Linked DNA regions of Arthrobacter globiformis. The protein of the gene in region 2 interacts with the protein of the main gene of each other region in a pairwise test. Links are inferred from orthologs where the notes say so. Each region holds a gene or a part of one and is shown on either strand. Other genes may lie near its edges.

Region 1 (14,916 bases), 480 kb from region 2 along the record:
GGTGCGAGAACACGGCAAGAACCGGCTGGCCGTCCGCGTTGCCCAGCACCAGCGGCTCAACCTGCGAGTCCTCGCCCTCGAGCGCGTCGGAACTGATGATGTAGACCTCGTTGTTGAGGAACGACAGGATCACGTCCACCGGGTCTGCGTCCGGCTGGCCGCCCCGGGCCAGCTTCTCCTCAAGGTCGTTCAGCGGCGTGATGTCTGCGGGTTCCGGCTGTTCAGTCATGCATCTACTCGACCACGTTGCCGGGCAAGGCGCAATTCCGGCAGCACCAGTAAAGCCCGCCGAGACCTTGGTTTCGGCGGGCTCAACCAGCGGGATCTACTTCTTGGCTGCAGCCTTCTTTGCCGGGGCCTTGCGCGTGGTGGTGCGCTTGACCGGGCCCTTGGCCCGCTTTTCGGCGAGAAGTTCGACGGCACGTTCCCGAGTCAGTTCCTCCAGCGAGGTGCTGCGGGGCACGGTGATGTTGGTGATGCCGTCGGTGATGTACGGACCGAAGCGGCCCTCCTTCACCACGATGTTCTTCTCCGACACGGGGTCCGGACCGAACTCGGCCAGCGGCGGCACGGCCGCGCGGACACCGCGCTGCTTGGGCTGGGAGTAGATTTCCAGCGCCTGCTCCAGCGTGATGGTGAAGATTTCCTCTTCCGAGCCGATGGACCGCGAGTCCGTGCCCTTCTTCAGGTACGGACCGAAGCGGCCGTTCTGCACCGTGATCGGGTTGCCTTCGGCGTCCGCACCGAGGACCCGCGGAAGGCTCATGAGCTGCAGCGCTTCGTCCAGCGTGACAGATTCCACGGTCATCGACTTGAACAGCGAACCGGTGCGCGGCTTGGCCTTGACAGGCTTCTTCGGCGGCTTGGGCTTGCCGTTCTTGTAGTACTCGACCGGCAGGTTGGCTAGCTGCTCCTCGGTCATCTCCGGAATGATCTCGGTGACGTAGGCGCCGTACCGGCCGTTCTTGGCAACCACCGTGTGGCCGGTGTGGGGATCGGTACCCAGGACCCGCTCCTCCGGGGCCGCGGTTTCCATGAGCTCCACTGCTTTGGCGGCGGTGAGCTCGTCCGGGGCAAGGTCCTCCGGGACGTTGGCGCGGGCGGATTCCACCACTTCGCCGGTCTTGGGGTCCACCGTGGGCAGCGAGCTCTCCAGGTAGGGGCCGAACTTGCCGACCCGCAGCGTGATGCCGTCCGCGATGGGCACGGAGTTGATCTCGCGGGCGTCAATCTCGCCCAGGTTGTTCACGATGCTCAGCAGGCCGGGGTCGGCATCTTCGCCGTAGTAGAAGTGCTTGAGCCAGGCGGCGCCCACGGCCTGGCCGTTGGCGATCTTGTCCAGGTCGCCTTCCATGTCGGCCGTGAACTCGTAATCCACATAGTCCGTGAAGTGCTGTTCGAGGAGCCGCACCACGGAGAACGCGATCCAGCTCGGCACCAGGGCTGAGCCCTGCTTACGCACATAGCCGCGGTCCTGGATGGTGGAGATCGTCGAGGCGTACGTGGACGGGCGTCCGATGCCCTTCTTTTCCAGCTCGGCGGTCAGGGAAGCTTCCGTGTAGCGCGGCGGCGGCGAGGTCTCGTGGCCGACGGCGATGATCTCCGAGGCGGCCAGCCCGTCACCCTTCGCGACGTTCGGCAGGCGGCGGGCCTCGTCGGAGTCGTCGTCGCCGCGGCTTTCGTCCTTGCCCTCTTCATAGGCGGCCAGGAAGCCGGGGAACGTGATGACCGTGCCGGAGGCGGAGAATTCGGCGTCGCGGCCGTCGGCGGCCACCGCACCCAGGCGGATGGTGGCCGTGGAGCCCTTCGCGTCGCCCATCTGCGAGGCCACGGTGCGCTTCCAGATCAGCTCATAGAGCCGGAACTCGTCGCCGCTGAGCTGCTTGGCCACCTGGGCGGGGGTGCGGAAGGAGTCACCGGCGGGACGGATGGCCTCGTGGGCCTCCTGTGCGTTGGCAGCCTTGCTGGTGTAGACGCGCGGCGACTGCGGAACGTATTCGGGGCCGTACAGCTCGGCAGCCTGGCGGCGCGCGGCCGTGACGGCCTCGTCGCTCAGCGCCGAGGAGTCCGTACGCATATAGGTGATGTAGCCGTTTTCGTACAGCCGCTGGGCGATCTGCATGGTGCTCTTGGACGAGAACCGCAGCTTGCGACCGGCCTCCTGCTGCAGCGTGGAGGTGGTGAAGGGCGCGGCGGGGCGGCGCGTGTACGGCTTAGTGTCAACGGAGCGGACACGGAAATCGGCGTCCTGCAGGGCGGCGGCCAGGGAGGTGGCCAGTTCCTCGTTCAGGTGCGCAACGTTGCGCGAGGTGAGTTCGCCGTCGTCGTTAAAGTCCCGGCCGGTGGCCACCTTGGCACCGTCAACGGCGGCAAGCTTGGCCTTGAACGAGCCGGAATCGGCACCGAACTGCCCGGTCAGGTCCCAGTAGGACGCGGACTTGAACGCCATGCGCTCGCGCTCGCGGTCCACCACCATGCGCGTGACCACGGACTGCACGCGGCCGGCCGACAGTCCGCGCGCCACCTTGCGCCACAGTACCGGGGAGATCTCGTAGCCGTAGAGGCGGTCCAGGATGCGGCGGGTTTCCTGCGCGTCAACCAGGGCGGCGTCGACGTCGCGCAGGTTGTCCATGGCGCGGTGGATCGCTTCCTTGGTGATTTCGCCGAAGGTCATCCGGTACACGGGGACCTTGGGCTTCAGGACCTCCAGGAGGTGCCACGCGATGGCTTCGCCCTCGCGGTCCCCATCGGTTGCGAGATAGAGCGCGTCAGCGTCTTTGAGTTGGGCCTTGAGCTCGGCCACCTTTTTCTTCTTGTCCGGGGAGACGACGTAGTAGGGCTTGAAGTCGTTTTCGACGTCGACGGCGAACTTGCCCAGGGAGGTCTTCTTCAGGTCCGCGGGGAGCTCGGACGGCTGCGGCAGGTCGCGGATGTGACCGATGGAGGCCTCAACAATGAAGCCCTCGCCCAGGTACTTGGCGATGGTCTTGCTCTTGGCCGGAGACTCCACAATCACGAGTTTCTTGCCGGTTTTGGCCTTGCTTGGCACAGTGCTCCTACAGAAAAAGGTTGCTCGGGCAGATCAGCCCATATTGGCCTAGTTCACCATATTTTGCAGAATTCTGCGCTGTCATGTGGAAAACGGTGGCCCCCGTCACGGCCGGGGCTGCCGGCCGCCCGGCCGGGTCCCCGCGGGCCGGCACAGGCCCGTCCTTCGCGCCCGTCAGGTGCCGCCGTGGCCGCCGGAGGCCCCTGGCAGGGTGCGGTCGTCAGGAATCATGGACCACATGGTGGCGATCCGTTCGGCACCCGGCGGAACACGGTTGGGATCCTCCAGCTCGTAGTCGCGGAGCAGCTCAAACACCCGTTCCGTCAGTTCGCTGCGCTGCTCGGCTGTGAGGTACAGAAGGTTGCTTGCGAGCAGCACCGCCGACGCCGCCTCCCCGGACTCACCGCTTTGCCGCTGTTCGTCCCGGGCACGGGCGTAGGCCCTGGCGCGGCGGCGGAACGCATCCAGTTCGAGGTCGATCACCGCAAAGTCGGGGCCGGCCACTGCCCCGCCCGAGTTGATGGCAAAGTCCGTGCCCGCCGCCTTCCACCGGCGCTCGCGGGCGTCGGCCGAGGCCTCGGCCGGGACCACGATGCCCCACTTCTGCAGCGCCCGCAGGTGGTAGCTCATCGCACTGGGGGTGAGCCCTGTCTGCTGCGCAAGTTCCGTGGCCGTGCGGCTGGACTGCGTGGAGTACAGCTCCGAAATGACCTCCAGGCGGGCAGCATGAGCCAGCGCGCGGATCGCCTTGGGGTCGGTGATTTCCACCTTCTTTTCCGGCCGGTTCCTGCGCCGCGCCCCCGTTGCAGCCGGCGTCGCGGCGGCTGCGTCCGGCGGGGTTTCCGCCGGTTCCGACGGCGGCATGTCAGTACTCACTTCATCAGTCTACGCAGCACGAAGGAGCTCTGAAAGAAATGCTTGATATCCGCAGTTCGGAGCCAGCCGGCTTGCCCCGGAAATACTAAGCATGCTTTGCTTACTTCCGTAAACAGACCTCCCGCAAGCAGTTCGCGGCGGGGCGGCCAGCGTTGGCGGTCCCGTGAAAAGCCCAAAGGATGACCATGATTACCCTCCACGAAGACGCTTTGATCCCGGCAGCCCAGCCCGCCGGAGAACTCACAGGCTCAAGCCTGCACCCGGGGACAGCCACCGACGCCTCCCTGCTGGCGGCAACGGGCACCCCGCGGCACTGCCGGCGGCCCATGAAGCGTCTCGACCAGGAGTTCCCCCTGGAAATGGCCATCAGGGTGGACGGCCAGCGCCTGATCCGCTCGGTAAAGGCCGTGGGTGCAGCCGACGCCGTGACCTACCGCTGCATGTGCGGCTTCACCATCGACGTCCCGGCTCCCGGGATGGGCCGCGCCCTGATTAACTGACTGTCCGTTCGCCCTCCCGGCGCGAACGTACAGTTGCGGCGCCAGATCCGCTGCGATTCGGGGCCACAGCTGTACGTTCGCGCTTGGACCCACTGTCACTCCAGGCCCGGCGTCAGTCCCGGGTCCCCTGTCAGTCCGGGCCCACGGGCAGCAGGAATCCGTCCCGGACCAGATTGGCCACTTCGGTGAGCAGGCCGCTGCGGAAGGCACCGCCGTCGAACCCCTCCGTCCCGCCCAGCAGCGCCTCAAGGGCGCCGATAATCTGTCCGGCGGTCAGGTCGCCGTCGCACGCGGAGACAAAGCCCGCCAGTTCGGTGCTCAGCAGGTTGGTGCGGCGGAGGCCGGCTCCCTGGCGCAGCAGGATGACGCCGGGGTGTTCGGCGCCGGGGCGCTGGTGGCGCTCCTCGGTGACGTCCTCGGCCACGAGAAGGTGGGCCGCGGAGACGTCGTGGGCCGCCAGCCAGTCCGCCCGTTCCACCGCCGCCCCCAGGTGGGGCCCGACCGGCTGTTCAATCGGATAGGTGATCTCCTCGAAACGGCGGATCCGCCGCTCACCTGCCGGACGGCGCAGGAAGACCATCCCGAAGCCGATCCCGCCGACATTCCGCGACGCGAAGTCCGCCAGGTACGCGGCATAGGCCTCCTGGTAGTGCCGGCGGTCCCGGGTTTCCGAGGCATCCTGCAGCCAGGTCTCGGCGTACTGCTCCGGCCCCACCTGTTCGCGCTGGATGAACCACGCGTCCGTGTCCGGACCGGCCCAGCTTTGCGGCCGCTCATCCCACGCCGACCCCTCCGGGATCTCCCAGTTGCCCAGAAGCTGGGCCGTTCCGCCGGGGACGAGCACATCAGGCAGGGAGCGGATGAGCGACGCCACGATATCGTCGCCCGGCAGGCCGCCGTCGCGGTACGTGAACTGGTCGGCTGCAGCCTCCCCCGCAGTGCGCGGCGTGATGACGAACGGCGGATTGGACACGACGAGGTCAAAGGTCTCGCCGGCAACAGGATCGAGGAGCGATCCGAGCCGCAGGCTCACGCGCTCGGCCGGCCGCGCCGGATCAATATTCAGTGGCTCGGCATTGAGCAGGAGATTGAAGCGCGTGAATGCGAGGGCGCGCTCCGAGATGTCCGTGGCGGTGACGTGACCGCTGTGCTGGAGAAGGTGGAAGGTCTGAATGCCGCAGCCGGTGCCCAGGTCCAGGGCTCTTTCAGCATGGCGGCGGATGGTGGTCTGGACAAGGGTGGTGGACGCCTGCCCGATGCCCAGGACGTGGTCGTGCCTGAGGACGCCGGGCCGCTGGTGCGCAGCGAGGTCACTGGCCACCCAGATCTCGACGCCGCCGTTCCTGCCCGCGTCCCAGCCGTAGGGACGCAGATCCGCTTCGGCCACAACCTCGGTCCCCGTGATTTTCGCCAGCCCAAGCGCCGCCAGGCCTTCGGCGCGGGTCCGCGGCAGCGCGCCGTCAAGCACCTCCGCTTTCTGCGGAACGGCCAAAAGCCAGAAACGCACGACGGCGGCCAACGCTGCGGTGCGCGGCTCGCCGGCGGCTACTGCTTCAGTCGCGATCAGTGCCGGGATGGGCTGGTCCCGGTTCAGGGCCGCGTATGCGGATTCCCCCAGCAGTTCCGCGACGCCCTCCAGGGTGTAGCCCACCTCGCGGAGGTCTGAGGCCAGGGCCTGGAGGAGTCGGGCATGTCGCTGCGAGGCGCGTCGGGAGTGTTGCCGGCGGTGAAGTGCGTTGGTTCGGTCACCGGCCAAGTCTATTTCCGCCCACATCATTGTCGGCGCCTGATCATTGTCCGCGCCTGCAGTTACAGTTGGGCCATGCTCGGAACCCAGGCACTGGCGGCCGATCCCGATTGGCTGCGGTACGCGGCGGCATTCGCACCGCTGCTGGCCGCCGTCATTGCTGCCTGGATCGCGTGGCGCACGCTCGCCCAGCGGCGTCAGGCCGACCGGCGAGACCAGTGGTGGAAGCGGACCCAGTGGGCCATCGACCTTGCCATGGACCGCGACTTCAGCAGGGCAATTGTTGGCCTGGTGGCCCTGAAGCACCTTGCGGCCAGCGATCTGTGCAGTGACGAAGACTACGAAATGCTGGACAAGATCGGAGGCGCCAAGATCGATGCCCTGACCCTGTCCGAGGAGAGCGCCGGGCGCGAGGCGTCGAAGCCGCAGCCCACGGAATCGCGGCCCGCACATCAAGAAGCCGCGGCCCCGCGGCCCCGGCAGCAGGGAACCGCGGCGCCGCCGGACGCTGCGGCACGGACCACAGTCATTCCCGTGGCTTTGGAGTCCCGGGGCGAGCGGGTGCTGGCGACCTCCGCAGGCATGGCCAAAGTGCTGACTGAGGCAGACAGACTTGTCTCTTTTGTGGCCTCGCTGCGGAGCGGCGGGAGGCGGCCGGAATCCGGCGGCACCTCAAACGGGTAAGTTTGAAGGCATGCCTGAACGTTGTCCTCTGATTTCCCGTGCCTTGGGCGGGGCGGCGGCGTCCGCCGCCATACTGCTGGCAGCGACTGCCTGCTCCCCCGTGGTGTCGATCGAAAATGCCGATGTTCCGCAGTGGCAGGCCACCGCCCTGCCCTCCGACAGCCGGGCGGTGCTGGAGGACTCCGGCAAGATCCTCAACCGGGACAGGATCATCCCGGCGGCAGCCAGCGTCCCGGCAGGTGACTACACGCTGACCATCACCTGCGACGGGGGCGGCAAGGCGTTCTTCACCGTGATGCTCGCCGGCAAGGAACTGACGGAAGCCGGAGCGGCCTGCAACGGCAGCCGCGAAACCGCGACGATCACCGTACCGAAGGCCGGGCGGATGGAGATCAGCGCCGCCAGCGTCGACGCACCGCTCCTGTACGCCTATCACCTGGTTCCTGCCCCTTAATCCGCGGCTTACTACGCCGCCAATTGGCGGCGGCGTCGTATGGATCCCGCAATTCCAAGACGGCGCGGGAAATTCTTCCTTCCGGCGGATTGCCATCTGTACCGGCGTCCCCGGCAGGCTTAAAGTCGGGATATGCCCACGGTGCGGATGGCCTCCGCGCATCGTTTCCCGGCGCGGGCGCAACGCAGGCTCTGGTTGCGGGCGCCAGCAGCCGCCGTCGTGCTTTTCTTTGTGCCGGTGGCAGCCGTCCTGGGCGGCTGTGAATACAGCTACGACGACGGCCGGGGCGAACTTCCGGCCGCCGACCCCGTGGTAACGGATCCCGTATTGCCGCGTGATCCGCTGGAGAATGTGCCGGTGTCGGGTGAGGAGCTCACTGAATGGGCGAAGGACGTCCTGCCCGACGCCGAGGGACAGGTCTTCCACACAAGCTACGGCAGCGTTTCAAGGGGCCGCAGCAAGACAGAATCCACCAAGCAGCTGCCGAGCGGCACGTACTCCCTCACCCTCGCGTGCCGGAGCGAGCGTCGGGTCTCATTCACAGTCCGCGACGAAGAATCCGCCCTGGTGGACCTGAGCCTCCGGTGCGGCACGTCGCGCGTCAATGTGGTGCACGTGTCCGAGGACTCGGTGCTCCGGGTGACGGTGGAGGCGCGGTCGGCCGCCAATTTCGCCTACCGGATCAGCCGGATCTGACGCTGCAGCCAGAGGACCCGGCCAGGCAGGGGCTGCCGGGCGCTGCCGTCCCTCCTGCTCAGGCCGCGGCGCAACCGTCCGGGCAGCGCAGGGTTTCAGGGCTGGCGGCGCACTCCGCGCAGTACAGCGTCAGCGTGCGGCAGCTGGGGTTCGAGCAGTTCTCGAACTTGCTCGTGGGCGCCTGGCACCGGACGCACTCGCCGATGGTTTTGGCGTCCTCGCTGAATTCGAGGTGCATGCGCTTGTCGAAGACGTAGAGAGAGCCTTCCCAGAGGCCCTGGTCCTTGAACTTCTCCCCGTAGCGCACAATGCCGCCGTCCAGCTGGTACACCTCTTTGAAGCCGCGGTTCACCATAAGGCTGGACAGCACCTCGCAGCGGATGCCTCCGGTGCAGTAGGTGACGACCGGCTGGTCCTTCAGGTGGTCGTACTTGCCGGAGTCGAGCTCGGTGATGAAGTCGTGGGTGGTGGCGACGTCAGGGACAATGGCGTCCTTGAACTTGCCGATCTGTGCCTCGAACGCGTTGCGGCCGTCAAAGAACACGACGTCCTGGCCGGTGGCCCTCCTCGCGTCGACGAGTTCGTGGACTTCCTCAGGCTTCAGGTGCGTCCCGCCCCCCACGACGCCTTTTTCGTCCACCTTCAGCTCGCCGGGCGCACCGAACGAAACGATCTCGTGGCGGACCTTGACGCTCAGACGGGGGAAGTCCTCCGCACCGCCGTCGGACCATTTGACGTCGATGCCATGGAAGCCCTTGTATTCACGGGTGGTTTTCACGTACTGCTTCACAGCCCCGATCTCCCCGCCAACGGTGGCATTGATACCGTCCTTGGAGATGAGGATTCGCCCGGTCAGGCCGAGCTTTTCGCACAGGGCACGCTGCCAGAGCCGGACAGCGTCCGGGTCTGCGATGGGAGTAAAGCCGTAAAAGAGTACGATTCGGTTCAAAGCCACGTATTTAAGGGTACTTGGTGGCCGCCGAGGACGGATTCGGACCCGGGAAGAGCCTCCTATCACAATTGCATAAGCAAGCGCCGAAGCACTGTTGCTTATGACAGCGCTGGAATACTCTCATCACATGACGCCAGAAGCCATGGTTGGAGACATCACTCATCTGCTGGAAGTCTGGGTAGCCGGTTGGGCTGGTTGCCGGGGCTATGAGACGCGCACCGAGGGACGGTTCCCCGCGGCCTTGCGTGCGGACACGACCGGGGACTGGGAATACTTCGCCTCCGATCCTACGGACGCGGAATTCGCGGAGCTGGCGGCAAAGACTGCCGAGGCCCCCAAACGGGTCCTGACCATCCTGACCAATGATGTGGGGCGCTACAAGCTCTTGGCTGAGCAACACAACCTCAACGCCACGTCAGCGTCCCAGACCATGATGGTTGTGGACATGGAAACCCAGGACTCCGAGGACCCGTGGCTCTCGGACGACGACCTGGCCCTGAAAACGTGGGAGTCCAACGGCGTCCACTTCGCCGAAGTCCGTTCGGGTGACACTCTGGCGGTGAGCGGCCGCGTGGTGGTCATCAACGGCACCGCGGTGTTCGACAAGATCGTCACCGAACCCGCCTTCCAGCGCCGGGGCCTGGGCAGCTTCATCATGAAGGCGCTGGCGGCGCAGGCGTTCTCCCACGATGTGGAGGACGGGCTCCTGCTGGCGTCCCTGGACGGGCAGAAGCTGTATTCGCATCTGGGCTGGTCCTCGGTGTGCCACGTGCTGATGCTCTCCGCCTCCGATGAGGGCTCCGACCTCTCCGTAGTCTGACCGTTCCGGCCGTTCCGTTCTTCCGGGGTCTGTAGCGGGTCAGCTGTCCTGTGCCCGGGTTGCTGTTCCCTGCCGGTCCGCGGGTCTGTGCGTATTCGGTGTTCAGTGCGGGGCGTATTCGGTGTTCAGTGCGGGCGATTTTTGCCCGGATGAAAGAATGTTGGGGTGAACCCCCATGACTCGCTGATTCCGTTGCTGGGCCGCGGCCCGGACCCGGAGCAGCTCCGGCATGTGCGGACCATTCCAGCACGCGCCGCCGTGCACGAACCGTGGCCGGACTGGGCCCACCCGGACCTGGTCGCGGCCTACGGCAAGCTCGGCATCCACCAGCCCTACCGGCATCAGATCCGGGCAGCAGACATTGCCCACGGCGGCAGGCACGTGGTGATCGCCACCGGCACGGCGTCCGGAAAATCCCTGGCCTACCAGCTGCCGGCGCTCGATGCGATTCACCGGTCCGAGCTCCGCGTCCTGTCGGACCCTGGAAAAATCCACGACGACGGCGCGGTGACGCTGTACCTCTCCCCCACCAAGGCGCTGGCGGCAGACCAGCTCGCAGCAATTAGATCCCTGAACCTCCCGACCGTCCGGGCCGAAACCTACGACGGCGACACCGATCAAGCCTCCCGCCGCTGGATCCGCGACCACGCGAACTTCATTCTCGCCAACCCCGATATGCTGCACTTCGGCATCCTGCCCAACCACGCCTGGTGGGCCGGATTCTTCCGGCGCCTGCGCTACGTGATCGTTGACGAGGCCCACAGCTACCGCGGCGTCTTCGGCTCCCACGTGGCCAACCTGATGCGCCGGCTGCGGCGCATTTGCGCTTACTACGCCGCCGATGGAAACGCTGCCGGACCGGTCTTCATCGCGGCGTCCGCCACCGCTTCCGAGCCGGAGAAGTCCTTTGGCCGGCTCATTGGCGCCGCGGTCCAGGGCGTCTCGGAAGACTCCTCGCCGCACGGATCCACGACAGTGGCATTCTGGGAACCGGCGCTCAGCGAGGTGCGCGGCGAGAACGGCGCCAAGGAACGCAGGACGGCGGTGGCCGAGACCGCGGACCTGCTCGCGAACCTTGTCTCGTCACGGGTCCGGACCATCGCGTTCATCAAGTCCAGGCGTGGCGCCGAAACCATCTCTTCCATCACCAAACGGCTCCTTGACGAAGTCGACCCCAGCCTGCCGCAACGCGTGGCGGCCTACCGCTCCGGATATCTCCCGGAGGAACGCCGCGCCTTGGAAAGGGCCCTGCGGACCGGCCAGCTGCTGGGTATTTCCAGCACTTCGGCCCTGGAACTGGGGATTGACATCTCCGGGCTGGACGCCGTGCTGGTGGCCGGCTGGCCCGGCACCCGGGCGTCCCTCTTCCAGCAGATCGGCCGCGCCGGCCGCGCCGGACAGGACGCCATCGCCGCCTTCGTGGCCAGCGATGATCCCCTGGACACCTACCTGGTCAACCATCCGGAAGCCATCTTCGACGTGTCCGTCGAGGCCACAGTCTTTGATCCGTCCAACCCCTATGTGCTGGGCCCGCACCTCTGCGCCGCTGCCGCCGAGCTCCCGCTCGGCGTGGCCGAGCTGCCGCTGTTCGGAGCCAGTGCGGAGAAACTCCTCGGGCAGCTGGTGGCACAGGGGTACCTGCGGCGGCGCCCGGCCGGCTGGTTCTGGACCCACGCGCAGAGCGCGGCCGCCATGGTAAACCTGCGCGCCGACGGCGGCGGGCCGGTCAGCATTGTCGATGCCGACACCGGTTCGCTGCTGGGAACCATGGATTCGCCGCAGACGCACTACCAGGCCCACACCGGGGCCGTGTACGTCCATCAGGGCGACAGCTACGTGGTGGAGGACCTGAACGAGGACGATCACTGCGTGGTGGTACGCCGTGCCAACCCCGACTACTACACGACAGCCCGGGACGTGACGCAGATCGAGGTCCTCGAGACGCAGCGGACTGCGCAGTGGGGCGATGTTGCCGTCCACTTCGGCGACGTCAAGGTCACAACTCAAGTGGTCTCCTTTCAGCGGAAGGCCCTGATTTCCAATGAAGTCCTGGGCGAGGAGCCGCTCGATCTGGGAGCCCGGGACCTGTTTACGAAGGCCGTGTGGTTTGTGATGGAGAACCGGTCACTCACAGGTGCCGGACTCATCGAAGCCCAGTTCCCCGGCGCCCTCCACGCGGCCGAGCACGCCGCCATCGGCCTGCTGCCGCTGGTTGCCTCGAGCGACCGCTGGGACATCGGCGGGGTTTCAACCGCAATCCATGCCGACACCGGTGTGCCGACGATTTTCGTGTACGACGGGCATCCAGGCGGTGCCGGTTTTGCCGAACGGGGCTTCGAGAAAGCCAAGGTGTGGCTCTCGGCCACGAGAGATGCGATCGAGGCCTGCGAGTGCGAATCCGGATGCCCCTCCTGTGTCCAATCGCCAAAATGTGGCAACAAGAACAACCCGTTGGACAAGGATGCGGCAGTCACCCTGATCGATGTCCTGCTGAAGGATGCGCGGGACACGGCAGCGCCACAGGATTCCGAGGCGGGCGCACCGGCGCCGAACACGGTCTAGGTTGCGACCGTCGCCTCAAAGGCGCCGGCGCAACCCAGAGCGCCATGCCTTTTAGGAACCCCGCCAACTTAGGGCGGCGGTCCTGCCCTGGCCCGGCCGGTGGCGACGCCTAGGAGGGGCCCAGCAGGCAGCTCGGTACTGACCTCGACGGACTGGTCACCTCCGGCGGTGCAGCTGACAAGCGCTGCTTTGTGGCGGGCAGCCACCGCGGCAGCCACAAGGCAGGGCTCCCCCGCTGAAACACCACGGAGCGCGTCAGCCGCTGCCAACGCGGCGAGGTCGGCCGCGGCGGCGGCTTTGGACGCCGCGGCCGATGCCTGCGCCAGCAGGAGGAGCAGGGACATGACCATGACAACCACCATGCCGAGCCCCGCGGCCAGCACAGTGCCCGATCCGCGTTCGGATTCGACTCCGGACGCCGGACTTCTGCGCTGGCCGAGGGGCTGTTTCCGCCGAAGGCTCACAGGGACCGCCTGGCAAGAATCCCGTATCCATGCCCGGCCGGCGCCGCCAGCGCGACCTGCACCTCCGGCGCCGCCTGGACCGTTCCCGGAGGCGGTGCCGATGATGCCGTTTCGCTGCGTGCCTCTGCCCTGGCTGTCAGCGTCCACGGCACCATGCGTCCCAGGGGTCCCGCCGCCCGGTCCGACACGGTGACGCTCATCCATTCGCCGCCGGGCACAACGGCCGACGAGGCGGATGGGCCTGCCAGCTTCCGGACGATGCCGTTGACGGCGGCGGGGTCTTCACCCCTCGCGAGTGCCCTGGCGCCAGCCCGGGCCGCATCCTCCAGCCGTAGTTGGGTGATTCCCGCCGCAGACCCCGCCAGCAGCATCGCCAGAAGCAGCAGGACCGCCGGAAGAGCCACCGCGAATTCCGCGGTCACCGCGCCCCGGTTGTTCCCGCGACCGCTCTCGGCGTCACGAGACTTCCCCTGCCCGCGGCCGCCGGCCTGATCTCCGGATGGGTTCCTGTCCTGCCGGCGGGACTCAAGTCCGGCCGCTGTAGGGGTCCGCGGAGCGGGTTTCACGGCAGAGCCAGCGCCGTACGGATCAGGTTGAGCAGGAAGCCGCGCACTTCGTCGCTTCGCAGGATGAACACCAGGAGCCCGGCGAAACCCACGGCGGCCAACGTGGCGATGGCATATTCGGCGGTCGCCATGCCGGCCTCCGAGCCCGTGAGATGCCTGCGTGGCCGTGGCTTCACCCGCGGCGCCATGCTGGCGCCCGGGTAGATCTCCAGCACATCAGCTTCTTCGGATTCCTGGCGCACGGGCCGGACGGCTTCACCCGGGCTGTGGTGGTTGAGGGACATGAATTTTCCTTTCTGGAGTTCCGGCGAATTGCCGGTGCATTCGACTCTCCCGTCCGCCGTCCGGACCGGTAAGGCCTGAACTTCCCTAAGTGGAAAAGCAGCCGGGCGGGCGGCATGTGGAGGGAAAGTGCCGGCGTATCCGCGGCGCCCGTGGCATGTGCCGCACCTCAGCGTGAAAAAGCGGCAAATGCATGGCAGCGCGAAATGCCTTGCGGCGGGTCACTTTTTTGGCGGCGGGAAACAGCAGCCCATTCGGCTCCCCGAGGGATCTCAGGTGCCCGACGAAGCTCGGCTGCCCGACAAAACTCAGCTCCCCAAGGGATATCAGCTTCCCAAGGGATCTCAGCTGCCCGACGGAACCAGGGCCAGCAGCACAGGAACGACTCCCAGGCAGATGAAAGCCGGCAGCGAACACAGCCCCAGCGGAACCACCAGCTTGACTCCAAGGGAGGCCGCGCGCTTCTCCGCGGCGCGGAAGCGTTCCCGCCTCATTCTGGCGGCCTGGGCATAAAGGATGGACGACGACGGTGCACCGGTCAGCGCGGCGAAGCCCAAGGCGTCCCTGAGGGCGAGTATTTCCGGCGAGCGCACGTCTGAACTCCGCCAGGCCGTCTCCCAGTCGGCGCCAATGGCCATGGCTCCCACGACAGGCCGCAGGGCGCGGCCGTACTCGGGTGAGGCCGCAGCGGCCACCAGTTCCAGTGCTCGTCCGATACCCGCACCCGCGTGGAGCATGGCGGCAATCAGCTCAAGCATCATGGCCGTATCACGCAATCCCGGTGACTGCTCGGCGCGCCTCTGAGAGTGTTCGTCCTTGTCCACCCTGCCGCTACCCGCCGACAGGCCGCTCCGGCGGAGGAGTCCGGATCTCGCAGGGGCGGTCCCGCTAAAGGCGAGGCCTGCGGCGGCCGCAAGCGCCAAGAAGATGAGGGCAGCGGCCAGCACTGATCCGTTCATTGGCCTGACCTGTTCATTGGCCTGATCCGCTCGTGCAGAGGCAGTCTGGCTGACACGTGTTCATGGCGCAGCCGCGCCGGCGGCTGCCCGCACGAGCCTTGCGGACCACAGGCGGCCGGCAACGGTCAGTCCGATGCCTGCGACCAGCGCAGCCACGCCGAACGGTGTGCCCAGCAGCATCACCAGTGGGTCCACGCCGAGGCAGACGCCCAATCCCAGCCCCAGCAGGGGGAGCCAGGTCAGCAGCGCGACCGTTGCCTTCGGTCCGGCGAGCGCCGTCTGGCGGGCGGCTTCGGCGTCGTCTT
Region 2 (14,878 bases):
TCACCGCCGTCGAACTCGGGGCGCACGCGATCAAGGGGGCCCTTGCGGCGAGCGGGGTGGACGCCGGCCAGGTGGACGCCGTCATCATGGGCCAGGTCCTGCAGGCCGGGGCCGGGCAGAACCCGGCCCGCCAGAGCGCCATCGGCGCGGGCATCGGCTGGAACGTCCCCACCGTGACCATTAATAAGGTCTGTCTCTCCGGGCTTACCGCGGTGATCGACGCGGCGCGGATGATCCGTGCCGGCGACGCCACCGTCGTCGTCGCCGGCGGACAGGAGTCGATGACGCGGGCGCCCCACGTCCTCCCCGGCTCCCGCCAGGGCTGGAACTACGGCACCGTCCAGGCGCTGGATGTTGCCGCCCACGACGGCCTGACCGACGCGTTCGACGGCCATTCGATGGGCCTGTCCACCGAATCCAAGAACCTGACGCTGGGCATTGACCGGACCGCGCAGGACACCGTGGCCGCCAACTCACACCAGCGCGCCGCGATCGCCTCGAAGAACGGCGTCTTCGACGACGAGATCTCCCCGATCAGCGTCAAGCAGCGCAAGGGTGATCCGGTGGTGGTTTCCACCGACGAGGGCGTCCGGCCGGACACCACCGTCGAGTCCCTGGCCGGCCTGCGGGCAGCCTTCGTCACCGACGGCACCATCACGGCCGGCAACTCCTCTCCCCTGTCCGACGGCGCCTCCGCCCTGGTCCTGACTTCGCGCAAGTTCGCGGAGGAAAACGGCCTGGAGTACCTGGCCGTTGTGGGCAAGCCCGGGCAGGTGGCCGGGCCGGACAACTCCCTCCACTCCCAGCCCTCCAACGCCATCCGGAACGCGCTGGACCGGGCCGGCTGGAGTACCGCGGACCTGGACTTCATCGAGATCAACGAAGCGTTCGGTTCGGTGGCCGTGCAGTCACTCAAGGATCTGGACTACCCGCTGGAGCAATGCAACATCCATGGCGGTGCCATCGCGCTGGGCCACCCGATCGGCGCGTCGGGTGCTCGTCTGGCACTCCACGCGGCGCATGAACTGAAGCGGCGCGGCCAGGGCAAGGCGGCGGTCTCGCTCTGCGGAGGCGGCGGCCAGGGTGAGGCCCTCCTGCTGTTCCGCGACTGATGAACGGCGTTCCGCCGTCGGGCCCTAACGGGACCGACGGCGGCCGGAACGGCAGGGAGCGATTCCTTGCCGACGCCGCGGCGCGCGGCCTGGACGTCCAGCTCGTCGAACGGCTGGCGGCCCACAGCCTCGAGGAGGCGGCCGCGATCCTTGGCATCAGCCCGGCGGACATCGTGAAGTCCCTCGTGGTGAAGCACAAGGACGGCAGCTTCCTCTTCGTCCTCATCCCGGGCGACCGCCAGATCTCCTGGCCCAAGCTGCGCAGCCTGGTGGGCGTCAACAAGCTCTCGCTCCCGGCCGCGGACGTGGCGCTGGAGGCCACCGGCTATGAGCGCGGCACCATCACGCCGCTCGGCAGCACCACGGCATGGCCTGTCTACGCGGACCGGACCATCGCCGGCAGGAGGATATCCATGGGCGCGGGCCAGCACGGCTACAGCGCATTCGTGGACGCCGACGCCCTGGTCTCGGCCCTCGGCGCGGTGCTCGCGGACATCAGCGAACCCAACTAAGTAGCACATGAGGGCCTTCTCAGCGCTGGGAACGCCCTCAACTGCTACCTGTTGGGAGGCTAGGGTGCGGGTGGGGTTAAAACGCAGGAATCCCCGCCCACCGGAGTGGACGGGGATTCCTGGACAAGCAGTGTTACTTGAGGGTAACGGTGGCGCCAGCTTCTTCGAGCTGAGCCTTTGCCTTCTCGGCAGCTTCCTTGGTGGCGCCTTCGAGAACAGCCTTGGGAGCGCTGTCAACCAGGTCCTTGGCTTCCTTGAGGCCGAGGGAGGTGATGGCGCGAACTTCCTTGATCACTGCGATCTTCTTGTCGCCAGCAGCTTCGAGGATGACGTCGAAGTCGGTCTTCTCTTCGACTTCCTCAGCGGCAGCGCCACCGGCGGGGCCGGCAACCGCAACAGCAGCAGCGGTAACTTCGAAGGTCTCTTCGAAGAGCTTGACGAACTCGGAGAGCTCGATGATGGTCAGTTCCTTGAAAGCTTCAATGAGCTCTTCGTTGCTGAGCTTCGCCATGGTGTGGCGTCCTTCCTATAAAGGTGGCCGGGGGCTGAATGCCTTCCGTTCCACCGGAGTCTTTTTGGGAGAGAGTTAGTTCTCTTCGGCAGCGGCTTCGGCCGGAGCCTCAGCTGCTGCTTCTGCGGCCGGAGCTTCTTCAGCGGCGGGAGCTTCGGCTTCAGCCGGAGCACCGTTCTCTTCTTCAAGCTTGAGGCGCAGTGCGTCGATGATGCGTGCAGCAGCGGCAGCAGGGGCCTTGAGGATGCCTGCAACCTTGGCGAGCTGCAGCTCGCGGGACTCGAGTGCTGCCAGGGCAGCAACTTCGCTGGCGTTCAGTGCCTTGCCCTCGAAGTAACCGGTCTTGATGACCAGCTGCTTGTTGGCCTTGGCAAAATCCGTCAGGCTCTTGGCAGCTGCAACTGCGTCACCCTTGATGAACGCGATTGCAGTGGGGCCGGCGAGCTGGCCGTCGAATGCTTCGACACCAGCTTCCTTGGCTGCAATGGCGGTCAGGGTGTTCTTGACGACCGCGAACTTGGTGTCCTGGCCGAGAGAAACACGCAGCTGCTTGAGCTGTGCAACGGTGAGCCCACGGTATTCGGTCAGGACAGCGGCGTTCGATTCCTTGAAATCGTTAGTGATCTCAGCTACTGCTGAAACCTTGGTAGGCGTTGCCATAACCCTCCTTCCGGGGATAGTGCCGGTATTCCGGGTCCCCGCTCAGGTGAGCTAAAACTAAAAACGCCCCGCGCAGATGCACGGGGCTTGGCTCAACGCTGTTCAGCGGAGCTTTGCTTCGTTCACCTGCGCCGGCCGCCCTATGTTCAGGGTCCTTCGTCCGGAAACCCACTAGCCCTTTCGCACACAACTGCAGAGTTGAGCTGAGCTCGAAAGAGTGGGATTCCAACAACCGACGGTCTTTGGTAGTTCAAGCTTACGGGAGGGTTCTGCGGATAACCAAATCGGGCTAGCTTCTGCTGGGTCCCAGGTCCGGCAGTTCCTTCTGCCAGATCCCGGTGACTCCCGCCGTCGTGAACCCGAGCTGGCGGTTGACGGTGAGCAGGTACCGGTTTTCCGGTGCATTCCACGTGTAGATCACCCGCGCATCGGGGAACTGTTCGGTAAGGCGCTCCATGTTGGCCACCTTGATGAGCAGGCCGAGCTTGTTGCCGCGGTGCGCCTGCAGCACCACCGTGTCGTCCTGGAAGACGACGTCCTGCCGCTGCGCCAGGACGCTGATAGTGGTCAGCCCCACGAGCGTCTCCGTGGCGATATGTTCGACGGCGGTCACCACCGTGCGCCGTCCCTGGGAGATGGTGACTTCCTCGGCTTCACGCAGGATCCTGGCGTCGACAACCATGCTGTCGTCGTCCGCCGGCCCGGCGTCACCGCCGGCCTGGTTTTCGAGCGCAGCGACCGCTTCCAGCCAGCGCTCCGGGCAGCGGTCGGTCCAGTGGTGCAGGCGGTAGCGGCCGTTGTTGGCCTCCTGCGCCTCCGCCTCTAGCTCGGCCACAAGCTTGCTGTCCAGCGGCAGCGCGCACGAGCTGAACTGTTCAATGTGCTGCAGCGTATACCCTGTGCGCTGGGCGAAATCCACCTCGCGGCTGCCCAGCGGCACATACCCCTGGCCCGATCCGGGCACCAGCTGCTCGGGCGCGAATTCGTGCAGGGAGGCGCCGGGGTGGTTGGTGTCCACCAGGATCATGGTGCGGCCCTCCTCCCGGGCGAAGTGCTCGGCGGCCTCCAGCAGCTGCCTGCCCACGCCCTGGCGCTGGTATTCGGGCAGGATGTCCAGCGTAAATTCGGCAAGGTCCAGGTTGTCAGTGAGGGGAAGGGCGATGTCTACGGTGCCCACGATCTCGTCGCCGATCTTCGCCACGAGAATCACCTGGCGCTCGTACGGGTCGTCCAGTTCGAGAAGCTTTTCCAACGGCGTGTAGGCGAGGTCGTCACTGCCCCAGGTATCCATGCGGACCTTGCGCCCCACCTCCACTGCGGCGAGGAAGTCCGCTGCGTCGGCAGCGTCCACGGAGTCAGGAATCCACAGCCGCTCGATCCGCACCTCTATTGCCATCATCCCCAGCCGTTTCCGCCGCTTGCCCTGAAGGCAGCGGGCTTGAGTCCATGCGGTGTATCCGTCGCCAGCATATGCCGGTTAACGCCGGCGCTGCCACTCGCCGTCATACCCTGCCGCGCGGAAGCCCAGGGCTACATTGATGGCCAGCATATGGTCATTCTCCGCGGCATTGAATGTCAGGACCCGTTCCACCTCGGGATGGTCCTTCTGCAGGCGCCGGAGGTTGAGCACCTTGACCAGCATCCCCAGCCGGTGCCCGCGGTGTGCCTGGGCCACGAGCGTGTCGTCCTGCTCTGCCAACCACGGTTTTTCGTCCGAGTGCTGCAGCACCGAGTAGGCGGCCAGCTCGCCGCTCGACTTGTGCCGGGCCACTGCCACCAGCGACTCCAGGCCCGTCCGCTTCCACTCATCCTCGACGTGCCGGACGCGCGGGGCGTCCCACACTTCGGCGTCGTAGTGCAGCGCCCCTGCCGGGGTGTCCGTGCTCATTTTGGACATGAGCACTGCATCTCTTCGACGTACTCATCCGGACAGCGGTCGGTCCAGCCGAGAATCTCGTACTGGTCCCCCGCGATGCGCGCTGCCTCGCCTTCCAGCGCGTCAAGGACACCGTCCGACGGCGGCATGTCCAGTGCGCTGAAACGCGTCACCTGCTCGAGCGTGTAACCGGCCGCCGCGGCGAACCGTACGCCGCGGGCCGCGGCCGGGACCCCGCCCGTCCCCGTTCCGGGCCGGAGGATTCCCGGCCCGTCAGGATCGAACCCGGGCGCGTGCTCGGTGAAGGATTGCAGGGTGCTGCGGCCGTTCTCCCCTGCCACCGCCTCTGCGTGCCGCAGCAGAGCCTGGCCGATGCCGCGACCGCTGTACCCGTCGAGGACGTCCACCCTGAGGAACGCATCCTGGAGGTTCTCCCTTTGGGTAAGCCGCACCCAGGACCTTGCCACCATGCGGCCGTCCAGCCGTACGAAGAAGAGCCGCAGCTTCTCGTAGTCGTCGTCGCGCCACGCCTCCAGCCTGGCCCTGCGGGGCGTTGCCCGGTCCAGGTTGCCCCAGGTCTCCAGCACCAGGGCGTCGCTGAGGTCGCTGAATTCGAGGAAGTCTGTGGCGTCGGGCGCGTCAAGCGACGCAGGCAGGACCAGCGGCTCGATCCGGTAGGAGGGCGTCGTCACCGGATCAGCCTAGCCGCAACGCCCCGAGTCCAACAGAGCGAGCCGACGCGCCTGACGGGAGTCCCGCCGTCGTACTTCAGGGGTAACGAAAAGGGCCGCAGCAATGCAAAAGGACCGCCCGGCACATGCCGGACGGTCCTTTTGCTGCTGGCCGGATATCCGGCCGCAGGTTCGCGAGGGTTACGCCTCGATGAGAACCTTGGTGACGTTGGGGTCAACGGAGATGCCGGGACCGAACGTGGTGGCAACCGTTGCCTTCTGGATGTAGCGGCCCTTGGAAGCGGACGGCTTCAGGCGGAGCACCTCTTCGAGGGCAGCGGCGTAGTTCTCGGCCAGCTTGGTGGCGTCAAACGAAACCTTGCCGATGATGAAGTGCAGGTTGGAGTGCTTGTCGACGCGGAAGTCGATCTTGCCGCCCTTGATGTCGTTGACAGCCTTGGTGACATCGGGGGTGACGGTGCCGGTCTTCGGGTTCGGCATCAGGTTACGCGGACCCAGGACCTTACCGAGGCGGCCAACCTTGCCCATGAGGTCAGGGGTGGCAACGGCTGCGTCGAAGTCAGTCCAACCGCCGGCGATCTTTTCGATCAGGTCGTCCGAACCAACGAAGTCGGCGCCGGCAGCGATTGCTGCTTCAGCCTTCTCGCCCGTGGCGAACACGAGGACGCGGGCGGTCTTACCGGTGCCGTGCGGCAGGTTGACGGTGCCGCGGACCATCTGGTCCGCCTTGCGGGGGTCAACGCCCAGGCGGAAGGCGACCTCAACGGTGGCGTCGAACTTGGACGGGTTGGTGTCCTTGGCGAGCGTCACTGCCTCGAACGGCGCGTAGAACTTCTCCGCGTCGATCTTGGCTGCGGCTGCCTCGTATGCTTTGCTGCGCTTTGCCATGCTGCTTATTTCTCCTTGTGCAGTTGTGGTCTGCGGACCGCGCTGGGCCCTGCCACAGCCGCGAGTCCGACTGTTCTTATCCGTGCGGACTTGCGGCATTTCAATGTTTCAGTGGTGCCGGTTTCCCGGCGGTGCTGCCCGGCGTCGTTCCCGGTTTCCCGGATCCGGCGCCGCATCAGCGGGGAATTAACCCTCGACGGTGATGCCCATGGAGCGGGCGGTGCCGGCGATGATCTTCGCTGCGCCTTCGAGGCTGGTGGCGTTGAGGTCTTCCATCTTGGTGGAAGCGATCTCGTTGACCTGGGCCTGGGTCAGCTTGGCAACCTTGACGGTGTGCGGGGTAGCCGAACCCTTGGCGACGCCTGCAGCCTTCTTGATGAGCTCTGCAGCCGGCGGGGTCTTGGTGATGAACGTGAACGAACGGTCTTCGTAGACGGTGATTTCAACCGGAATAACGTTGCCGCGCTGGGCTTCCGTCGCGGCGTTGTACGCCTTGCAGAATTCCATGATGTTGACACCGTGCTGGCCAAGCGCAGGACCGATCGGCGGGGCCGGGTTAGCGGCACCTGCCTGGATCTGCAGCTTGATGAGGCCGGTGACCTTCTTCTTGGGAGCCAATGTAGGGTCCTTCTCTCAAATGCGTCCTGGGACACAGGAGCGTGCCTCAGGTGGTTGACCGCCATGGCGAGGCGGTCGGCCGTTCCGGAACTGCTAAAGCGGGCCGCTCCGGAGCGAAATCTGGGGTGATCAGCTAGATCTTGGTGACCTGGTTGAAGGCCAGCGTGACCGGGGTCTCGCGTTCGAAGATGGACACCAGAACCACGAGGGTCTGGGAATCCACCTTGATCTCGGAGATCGTGGCGGGCAGGGTCTCGAACGGGCCCTCCTTGACGATGACCGATTCGCCGACCTCGAAGTCGACATTCACCGGAGCGGCAGCCTGCTTGGTGGGCTTGCCCTTCTCGGCCTGTTCCTCTTCGAAGACCGGGGCCAGCATGGAGAAGACCTCGTCGAGGCGCAGCGGCACGGGGTTGTGGGCGTTGCCCACGAAGCCGGTGACACCCGGGGTGTGGCGGACGGCGCCCCACGAGGCGTCGGTCAGGTCCATGCGGACCAGCACGTAGCCGGGGATGCGGACGCGGTTGATGACCTTACGCTGAGCGTTCTTGATCTCAACGACTTCCTCCATCGGAACCTGGATTTCGAAGATGTAATCTTCCATGTCCAGGGTCTGGATGCGGGTCTCAAGGTTGGCCTTGACGCGGTTTTCGTAGCCGGCGTAGGAGTGGATGACGTACCAGTCACCCTCCTGGCGGCGCAGCTTGGACTTGAACTCTTCGGCCGGGTCGGTGGCCTGGGCGGCGGCAGCGGCCAGGACGTCGGTCCCTTCGGCGCCTTCCTCGGCGTCCTCTCTCCGGTCACGTCGTCGGCGTCGTCAGCGTCGGTCTCGTCGTCGGCGTCGGTCTCAGCGTCGTCTTCAAAATCGGCGTCGCCTTCGGAATCGGGCGCAGCAGACTCAACCTCGGAGCCCTCAGCGGACTCAGCCGCGGGGTTCTGGGTTTCATCCAGCTCAGTCTCAGTTACCTCGAGCTCCTGCTCAGACACTTGGTCTCCTGCTTCCTCATTGCCTAATTGCCTATTTAAATGGCTCAATTCCGCACACCCCGCAGCTCCTTGCCGAAATCCGGCCGGGGAGCCCACGCAGTCTGCGGACCGATCGCCTTAGCTGTCCGTGGCGCCTGTACCGCTGAAGACCCAGCTCACCGCGCTGCCGAACGCCAGGTCCAGCAGAGTGACGATCACCATCATGATGACTACGAATACGAGCACCACGAGCGTGTAGTTGATCAGTTCCTTGCGGGTGGGGGCAACGACCTTCTTCAGTTCGCCAATGACCTGGCGGATGAAGAGTGCGATGCGAGCGAAGAAGCCAGCCTTGGCGGCCTTCTTTGCGGGGCGGCCCTTGGAGCTGCTTGCAGCTGTTTCGGTCACCTGTTCCTCACTCATCCTCGCAAGTCGGATTACCCGGCTCTGAACTGAACCTTTGATTGCTGCGCTTGCTCCGGCTTTTCGCCGGAACAGCCTGCGCAGGGCAGACAGGACTCGAACCTGCAACCTGCGGTTTTGGAGACCGCTGCGCTACCAATTGCGCCACTACCCTATGGATCAAAAACCGATGAGGCCGCACTTTCCCCAAGGCCATCTGGGGCGCACGTCATCATCCGTGTTTCAACACCGGAGAACTAGTCTACGCAACAACTGCGCTTACGTCGAACCAGCCTCATTTCGGACCGTTTTCAGCTTCTGGATCCGCGCTGCACCGCAGTCACAAATCCGTGTTCCACCTCGAACGATCCGGTGAACAGCATAGAGTAGATTTCGTCGAAATCCACCATTCAGCTCACCAGCTGCAAGCGAAGAACGGACCTGCCATGTCTTCCGCCCGCGTTTCCCAACGCATTTCCGCCATTGCCGAATCCGCCACCCTGGCTGTCGACGCCAAGGCCAAGGCGCTGAAGGCGGCCGGCCGGCCGGTGATTGGCTTCGGTGCAGGCGAGCCCGACTTCCCCACCCCGGACTACATCGTCCAGGCCGCCATCGACGCCGCCAGCCAGCCGAAGTATCACCGCTACTCCCCCGCTGCCGGCCTGCCCGAGCTGAAGAAGGCTATTGCCGAGAAGACGTTCCGGGACTCCGGCTACAAGGCCGACCCGTCCCAAGTGCTGGTCACGAACGGCGGCAAGCAGGCCGTCTACAACACGTTCGCCACGCTCGTGGATCCGGGCGACGAAGTGATCGTGCCCACGCCGTTCTGGACCACCTACCCCGAGGCCATCCGTCTCGCCGGCGGCGTCCCGGTGGAGGTCTTTGCCGGCCCGGAGCAGGACTACCTGGTGACCGTGGAGCAGCTCGAAGCGGCCGTCACGGACCGCACGAAGATCCTGCTGTTCGTGTCGCCGTCGAACCCCACCGGCTCCGTCTACTCGCCCGAGCAGGTCGCCGAAATCGGCAAGTGGGCTGCCGCCAAGGGTCTGTGGGTTGTCACCGACGAGATCTACGAGCACCTGACGTACGACGGTGTGCCCTTCACCTCTATCGCCACCGCCGCCCCCGAACTGGGTGACAAGGTAGTGATCCTGAACGGTGTTGCCAAGACCTATGCGATGACCGGCTGGCGTGTGGGCTGGATGATCGGACCCGCCGACGTCATCAAGGCCGCCACCAACCTGCAGTCGCACGCCACGTCCAACGTGTCCAACATCCCGCAGATCGCCGCCCTGGCAGCAGTCTCCGGTCCGCTCACCGCGGTGGACGAGATGAAGGTCGCCTTCGACCGCCGCCGGAAGGCCATCGTGGATGGGCTCAACGCAATCGAGGGCGTTGAATGCCCGACGCCGAAGGGTGCCTTTTACGTGTACGCGGACGTCCGCGCGCTGCTGGGTAAGGAATTCCCGACGGCGAACGGTACGGTCCGCCCGGAGACCTCGGCCGCGCTTGCCGCGCTGATCCTGGACGAGGTGGAGGTCGCCGTGGTTCCCGGTGAGGCCTTCGGCCCGTCCGGCTTCCTGCGCCTGTCCTACGCCCTGGGCGATGAAGACCTCGCCACCGGCGTCGGCCGCCTCCAGGACTTCCTCGGCAAGGCGCAGTAACCCCAGACGCTTCCTCACGTCCTGCAGGAAAACCACGGACCCTCCCTCAGATCCTGCAGAAAAAACCCAAACGCTTCCGCACCGAAAAAAGTGCGGAAGCGTTTGGCCTTTAATCGAGGACGTGACGGGCGTGATCGGAAGGTTGCCAGGTTTCTTCTGGGGGAACCCCACCTGGCCACTCTGGCCGGGAGCAACAGCCACACCGACTCCCGAATCCGTGCGAGGACGGTGAAGACTAAGGCCGCCTACGTGGCTGCCGGTGGCAATCCAGAGGGAACCAGCGACCTGTTGTTCGGCCAAGTGATCGGCGAGACCATGCCTGACGGCCCCTGGAAGTGGCCCACTCCCAGCGGCAGCAGTGAGTAACCGGCCGGACGTGAGGAAGCGTTTGGGAGACGGCGACGGGAACTGAGGAAGCGTTCGGGAGAAGGCGACAGGAACTGAGGAAGCGTTTGGGAGACGGCGACGGGAACTGAGGAAGCGTTGGGGCCTAGAGGAGGCGGCGCTCTGCGGCCCACTTGGTCAGTTCGTGGCGGCTGGACAACTGCAGCTTCCGGAGCACGGCCGAGACATGGGTTTCCACGGTCTTGATCGAGATGAACAGCTCCTTGGCCACCTCCTTGTAGCTGTAACCCCGGGCGATCAGCCGCATCACCTCGAGTTCCCTGGCTGAGAGTTTGTCCAGTTCATCGTCGGCGATGTCTGCCGGGGCGGTGCCGAAGGCGTCCAGGACAAAGCCTGCCAGGCGTGGGGAGAATACGGCGTCGCCACCGGCAACCCGGAACACGGCGTCGGTGATCTCCGCGCCGGAAATCGTCTTCGTAACATAGCCGCGGGCACCGGCCCGGATGACGGCCACGACGTCTTCGGCCGCATCGGAGACACTAAGGGCAAGGAAACGCGTGGTTCCCAGGAGCGCCGCGGACCCTGTGATGACTTCCCGCCCGCCCCCGCCGCGGCCGCCGGGCAGGTGCACATCCAACAGCACGACGTCGGGCCGTGCTGCGGCAATAACCTCGATGGCCTGTTCCACGGTGCCGGCCTCGCCGACCACCACCACGCTCGGGTCGAGGTCAGCCTTGAGGCCGGACCGGAAAATCCCGTGGTCATCCACGATCACAACCCGCACGGTTCTTCCCGCCGCGGCTGCCCCTGCTGGTGTACTCATGATTTTTCTTCCCCGTTGTCCGCGACGTCCGCAGGCAGCCTGAGGCGCACCTCTGTGCCGTCGGGTCCGCTGTTGATTGCGGCGTTGCCGCCGTGCCGTTTCATCCGGCCAATGATTGATTCCCGCACGCCCAGCCTGTCGTGCGGGACTGCGCTCAGTTCGAAGCCCGGGCCGCGGTCCTTGACGAAGACTTCCGCGCCGCCGCGGGACACCTCCAGATAGACAGAGACGGGACCGCCGCCGTGGCGGGCAGCGTTCAGCATGGCCTCGCGGCTGGCCTGGACCAGCGCCTCATGGCGCTCGGTCATCTCCGTGTCGCCCACGGTCACGACGTCGACGGCGTTTCCGAGCCCGTCCTCCACCTCCGCAGCGGCGGCCTTGATCCGGTCCGAGAGCTGGCCGGCATCTCGGGCTGGGTCTTTGAAGAGCCAGCCCCGCAGCTCGCGCTCCTGCGCCCTCGCCAGGCGGACGACGTCGTGCTCGTTGCCGGCACGGCGCTGGATCAGGGCAAGGGTCTGGAGCACGGAGTCGTGCAGGTGGGCGGCGATCTCGGCCCGCTCCGTCTCCCGCACGCGGCCGGCCCGTTCTGTCTCCAGGTCGCGCCAGAACTTCAGGCCCCAGGGCAGCAGCACCAGCGCCACGCCGCCCAGCACAGCCACGGACGCGAGCAGCGCGAGCCAGGTCTGCTGCCATGACCCCGACCCGGAGACCATGACCAGAACCCCGGCTACCACCAGCGCGAGGCCCGCTGCCAGCCGCGCCCATCCACCGGCCTGGTCCGCCTTGGTTTTATCGACGAGCCCGGCCCGGCGGGTTTCATCCAGTTGCATCCAAGCAATGGCCGCGCCGCCGAGTATGGCCGCCGCCGGGATCAGTGTGCCCAGGGGCACTTCCACGCCCAGCAGCCTGGCGATCAGGATCGCGGCGACGAGCAGGAGCCCGGCGCCCAGCAGGATCTCCTTGCCGTAGCGCATGCCCCGGATCCGGAACCATGTGCCGCCGGGAGCGGCGGCAGTCGCGGGGGGCCGGGAATCGGTGCCGGCGTCGTACTCCCCCGCGGGCGGGGGGACGGCGGAGAACGAAGGAACAGGGCCCGGGAAAGGACCAGAGCCCGGGAAAGGGGCGGGGGCCGGGCCGGACTGGAGGCTCACCGGGGGAAGGCTCACGGCGGGGGCAATGGGCGACGCCGGACGGCGGGCATTGCGCTTGGCGTTCTCGTCCGCGGTGGGAACCATGATCCACAGCCATGCGTAGAACGCGAGCCCTGCGCCCCCGGCGAAAGCAGCCACCACCATGCCGATCCGGACCATGCGCACCGGCCAGCCAAGATGAACCGCCAGGCCGGAGCAGACGCCGGCGATCAGGCGGTCGCTGCTGCGGACCAGAGGCGGGCGGACAGGAGCTGCGGTCATGCATCAATCCAAACACGGATCAGGGTTCCCGGGTCCCGTTGTGAGGGTGAACCCGGGGTAAGTCAGGGACAGCTCAGGGTGTTCCCCAATAGAGGACTGACCAGCACAAACGGCAGTATCGAAGTATGAACTCGCAGAACCCCAACCCCAATGAAGGCCAGCAGCCGGGCACCCCGTCCGAGGGCAGCACCGGCCAGGATCCGGAGCACCCCGTCGGACCGGACAACACAGAACCGGCCACCCACACGGAACCGGAAAACACCGGGCCGGCAAAACCCACGGAACCGGCAAACACAGCGCCAACGAACCACACAGAGCCGGAAAACCCCACTGAACCGCTGTTCCCGCCACCCGCACACCGCGCTCCCGCGTATTCAGCTCCCGGTTACGGCCGGCCCGCCCAGCCGCTGAACTTCTTCGGCTGGATCCGTAGCCACGGCGTACACCGGGGACGCGACCGCTGGATCGGCGGCGTCTCGGGCGGCATCGCGGAACGGATGGGCATCGATCCACTGATCGTGCGCGGCATTTTCATCGTGCTGACGCTGTTCGCAGGAATCGGCGTCCTCCTATACGGCCTCGGCTGGGCCCTGCTGCCCGAGCCCGACGGCCGGATTCACACTCAGGAGGCGGGCACCGGCCGCTGGAGCACCGGTATGACGGGCGCGCTCATCACCTCGATCGTCGGCCTCACCGGCATGGGCGGCGGGTTCTGGGGGTGGGGCCACGACGGCTTCGGCTTCTTCTGGGCCCTGTTCTGGATCGGCGGCGTCATCTACCTCATCTACTTCCTGACGCAGCGCAACAAGAACCGCACCGGTGCAACGGTGAACGGCACCACCGGGGGCGGGACGCCCTACGGCTACGCAACCCCCGGCAACGCACCAGCGAATGCCGCCGCGGGATCCGCCACATCACCGTTCACGGCGTCATCCTTCGCTGCCGGCAGCCATGGGCCAACCCAGCCCTACACGGTACCGCCGACTCCGGACGCCATCCCGTCCTACGGCGTCAATGAACCGTACGGCTCCGCAACCCCCACAGGCCCCTACAGCGGCGGCCTTCCGCCGCGCCGGCCCGCTCCGGTCCCTTCCCCGGTCCCGGCGCCCAAGCCGAGGCCGAGCGGCCCGGGCGCGCCGGCCGTAGCCATCACCGCCGGACTGGCGCTGCTGGCGGGCGGCACGCTCAAAGCGCTCGACGCCGGCAACCTGATTGATCTCGGCGAGTCGGCCAACGCCGTGGTCTGGGCAGCCGGTGCAGCGGTCCTTGGGCTAGGCATCCTGCTGGCCGGGATGCGCGGCAGGACCTCGGGCGTCCTCGGGTTCTTTGCCGTGGTGGCGCTCATCGTGGGTGGCATCTTCAGCGCCGTGCCCAACGGTGACCGGTTCCGCTTCCAGAATGCGGACTGGAATCCCGTCACCATCGAGCAGGCCCGCCAGGGCTTCCAGATCACCGGAGGCCGCGGAACTGTCGACCTGACCGGCCTGAACCTGAACCCGCCGCTGGGCACCGACGTCGTGATCCCCCTGGACGCCACAGCCAGCAACGTGACGGTCATCATTCCGCGCAGCGTGCCGGTGGATGTCCGCGCCGACATGACCCTGGGCAACCTGAACGAGGGCACAGACAGTCGGAGCGGCATCACGTCCCGGCAAAGCAGCTACAACTCGGACAAGCCCGGCGCCAAGCTGATTCTCCAGATCGACGGCACCGTGAGCAACATCGCCATCCAGGAAGGAAACTGACATGAGCAGTTTTGATCCGGCACCGGACACCAACCCTGTGCCCAAACCGTCCACCGGGGCCCCGGACGAAACCGCCGAAGCGCCGGCCCGCGTAGGCACCATCGTCTGGGGGCTGGTGGTCGTCGCCCTGGCCGTGCTGATCGTCATCTCCCAGCTGGGGATCGTGGTCCTGAACGGGACATATGTGCTGATCGGCCTGATGATCGGGGCCGGGGCCGCCCTGGTGGTCGGCGGGCTGCTCTCAGCACGGAAACGTGACAACAGCGCAACAAACGGGAAGTCTTAAGCCATGGAAAAGTTCTACAGCATTGTCAGGGGCCTTGGCCTGAAGCGCGGACCGCAGCGCTGGTTGGGCGGTGTGTGCGGCGGTATAGCCGAGAAACTGAACGTGGATGTGGCATTCGTCCGGATCGGCTTCCTCCTCTTCTGCCTGCTGCCCGGACCGGCCATCGTGTTCTACCTCGCGGCGTGGCTGATCCTGCCGGACCAGAACAACACGATTCCCCTTGAATCCTTCCTCGAAAAGCGCGGCACGGGCCGATAGTGACCGCCCCGGGCCGGCAGCCGCCGTCGTCCGTCATGCAGTGCCCCCGTTCCCGCCGGAACGGGGCACTCTGCTGTCCCGCACCATGCCGGCCCTGGCGTCCGGGGT

Evidence for each region.
Region 1: the proteins of rplL (region 2) and trhO interact in binary tests that used the Escherichia coli proteins (3 or more experiments, as listed by UniProt). The link is inferred for Arthrobacter globiformis from one-to-one orthologs.

What each region holds. Positions count from the first base shown.
Region 1 is NZ_JAUSYZ010000001.1:4,633,390-4,648,305, forward strand. Bases 7,014-9,849 are described here. They hold trhO (oxygen-dependent tRNA uridine(34) hydroxylase TrhO), read right to left. Parts: upstream 8,962-9,849; coding sequence 8,065-8,961; downstream 7,014-8,064. Other genes in these bases: QF036_RS21250 (hypothetical protein), read left to right, coding at 7,014-7,310; QF036_RS21255 (hypothetical protein), read left to right, coding at 7,443-8,006; QF036_RS21265 (GNAT family N-acetyltransferase), read left to right, coding at 9,086-9,778. Outside these bases: QF036_RS21220 (SseB family protein), read right to left, coding at 1-229; topA (type I DNA topoisomerase), read right to left, coding at 326-3,049; QF036_RS21230 (ArsR/SmtB family transcription factor), read right to left, coding at 3,224-3,925; QF036_RS21235 (hypothetical protein), read left to right, coding at 4,111-4,425; QF036_RS21245 (hypothetical protein), read left to right, coding at 6,248-6,856; more of QF036_RS21250, read left to right, coding at 6,867-7,013; QF036_RS21270 (DEAD/DEAH box helicase), read left to right, coding at 9,944-12,340; QF036_RS21275 (Rv3654c family TadE-like protein), read right to left, coding at 12,409-12,804; QF036_RS21280 (TadE family type IV pilus minor pilin), read right to left, coding at 12,801-13,226; QF036_RS21285 (DUF4244 domain-containing protein), read right to left, coding at 13,367-13,654; QF036_RS21290 (type II secretion system F family protein), read right to left, coding at 13,997-14,611; QF036_RS21295 (hypothetical protein), read right to left, coding at 14,672-14,916. UniProt on the Escherichia coli protein: Catalyzes oxygen-dependent 5-hydroxyuridine (ho5U) modification at position 34 in tRNAs, the first step in 5-carboxymethoxyuridine (cmo5U) biosynthesis.
Region 2 is NZ_JAUSYZ010000001.1:4,161,884-4,176,761, forward strand. The notes cover bases 447-3,244. They hold rplL (50S ribosomal protein L7/L12), read right to left. Parts: upstream 2,136-3,244; coding sequence 1,758-2,135; downstream 447-1,757. Other genes in these bases: QF036_RS18995 (acetyl-CoA C-acetyltransferase), read left to right, coding at 447-1,112; QF036_RS19000 (aminoacyl-tRNA deacylase), read left to right, coding at 1,112-1,624; rplJ (50S ribosomal protein L10), read right to left, coding at 2,211-2,795; QF036_RS19015 (GNAT family N-acetyltransferase), read right to left, coding at 3,085-3,244. In the rest of the region: more of QF036_RS18995, read left to right, coding at 1-446; more of QF036_RS19015, read right to left, coding at 3,245-4,191; QF036_RS19020 (hypothetical protein), read right to left, coding at 4,273-4,692; QF036_RS19025 (GNAT family N-acetyltransferase), read right to left, coding at 4,680-5,363; rplA (50S ribosomal protein L1), read right to left, coding at 5,544-6,251; rplK (50S ribosomal protein L11), read right to left, coding at 6,438-6,869; preprotein translocase subunit SecE, read right to left, coding at 7,974-8,258; QF036_RS19055 (pyridoxal phosphate-dependent aminotransferase), read left to right, coding at 8,684-9,901; QF036_RS19060 (LuxR C-terminal-related transcriptional regulator), read right to left, coding at 10,392-11,069; QF036_RS19065 (ATP-binding protein), read right to left, coding at 11,066-12,481; QF036_RS19070 (PspC domain-containing protein), read left to right, coding at 12,607-14,226; QF036_RS19075 (hypothetical protein), read left to right, coding at 14,228-14,512; QF036_RS19080 (PspC domain-containing protein), read left to right, coding at 14,516-14,770. UniProt on the Escherichia coli protein: The binding site for several of the GTPase factors involved in protein synthesis (IF-2, EF-Tu, EF-G and RF3). Is thus essential for accurate translation.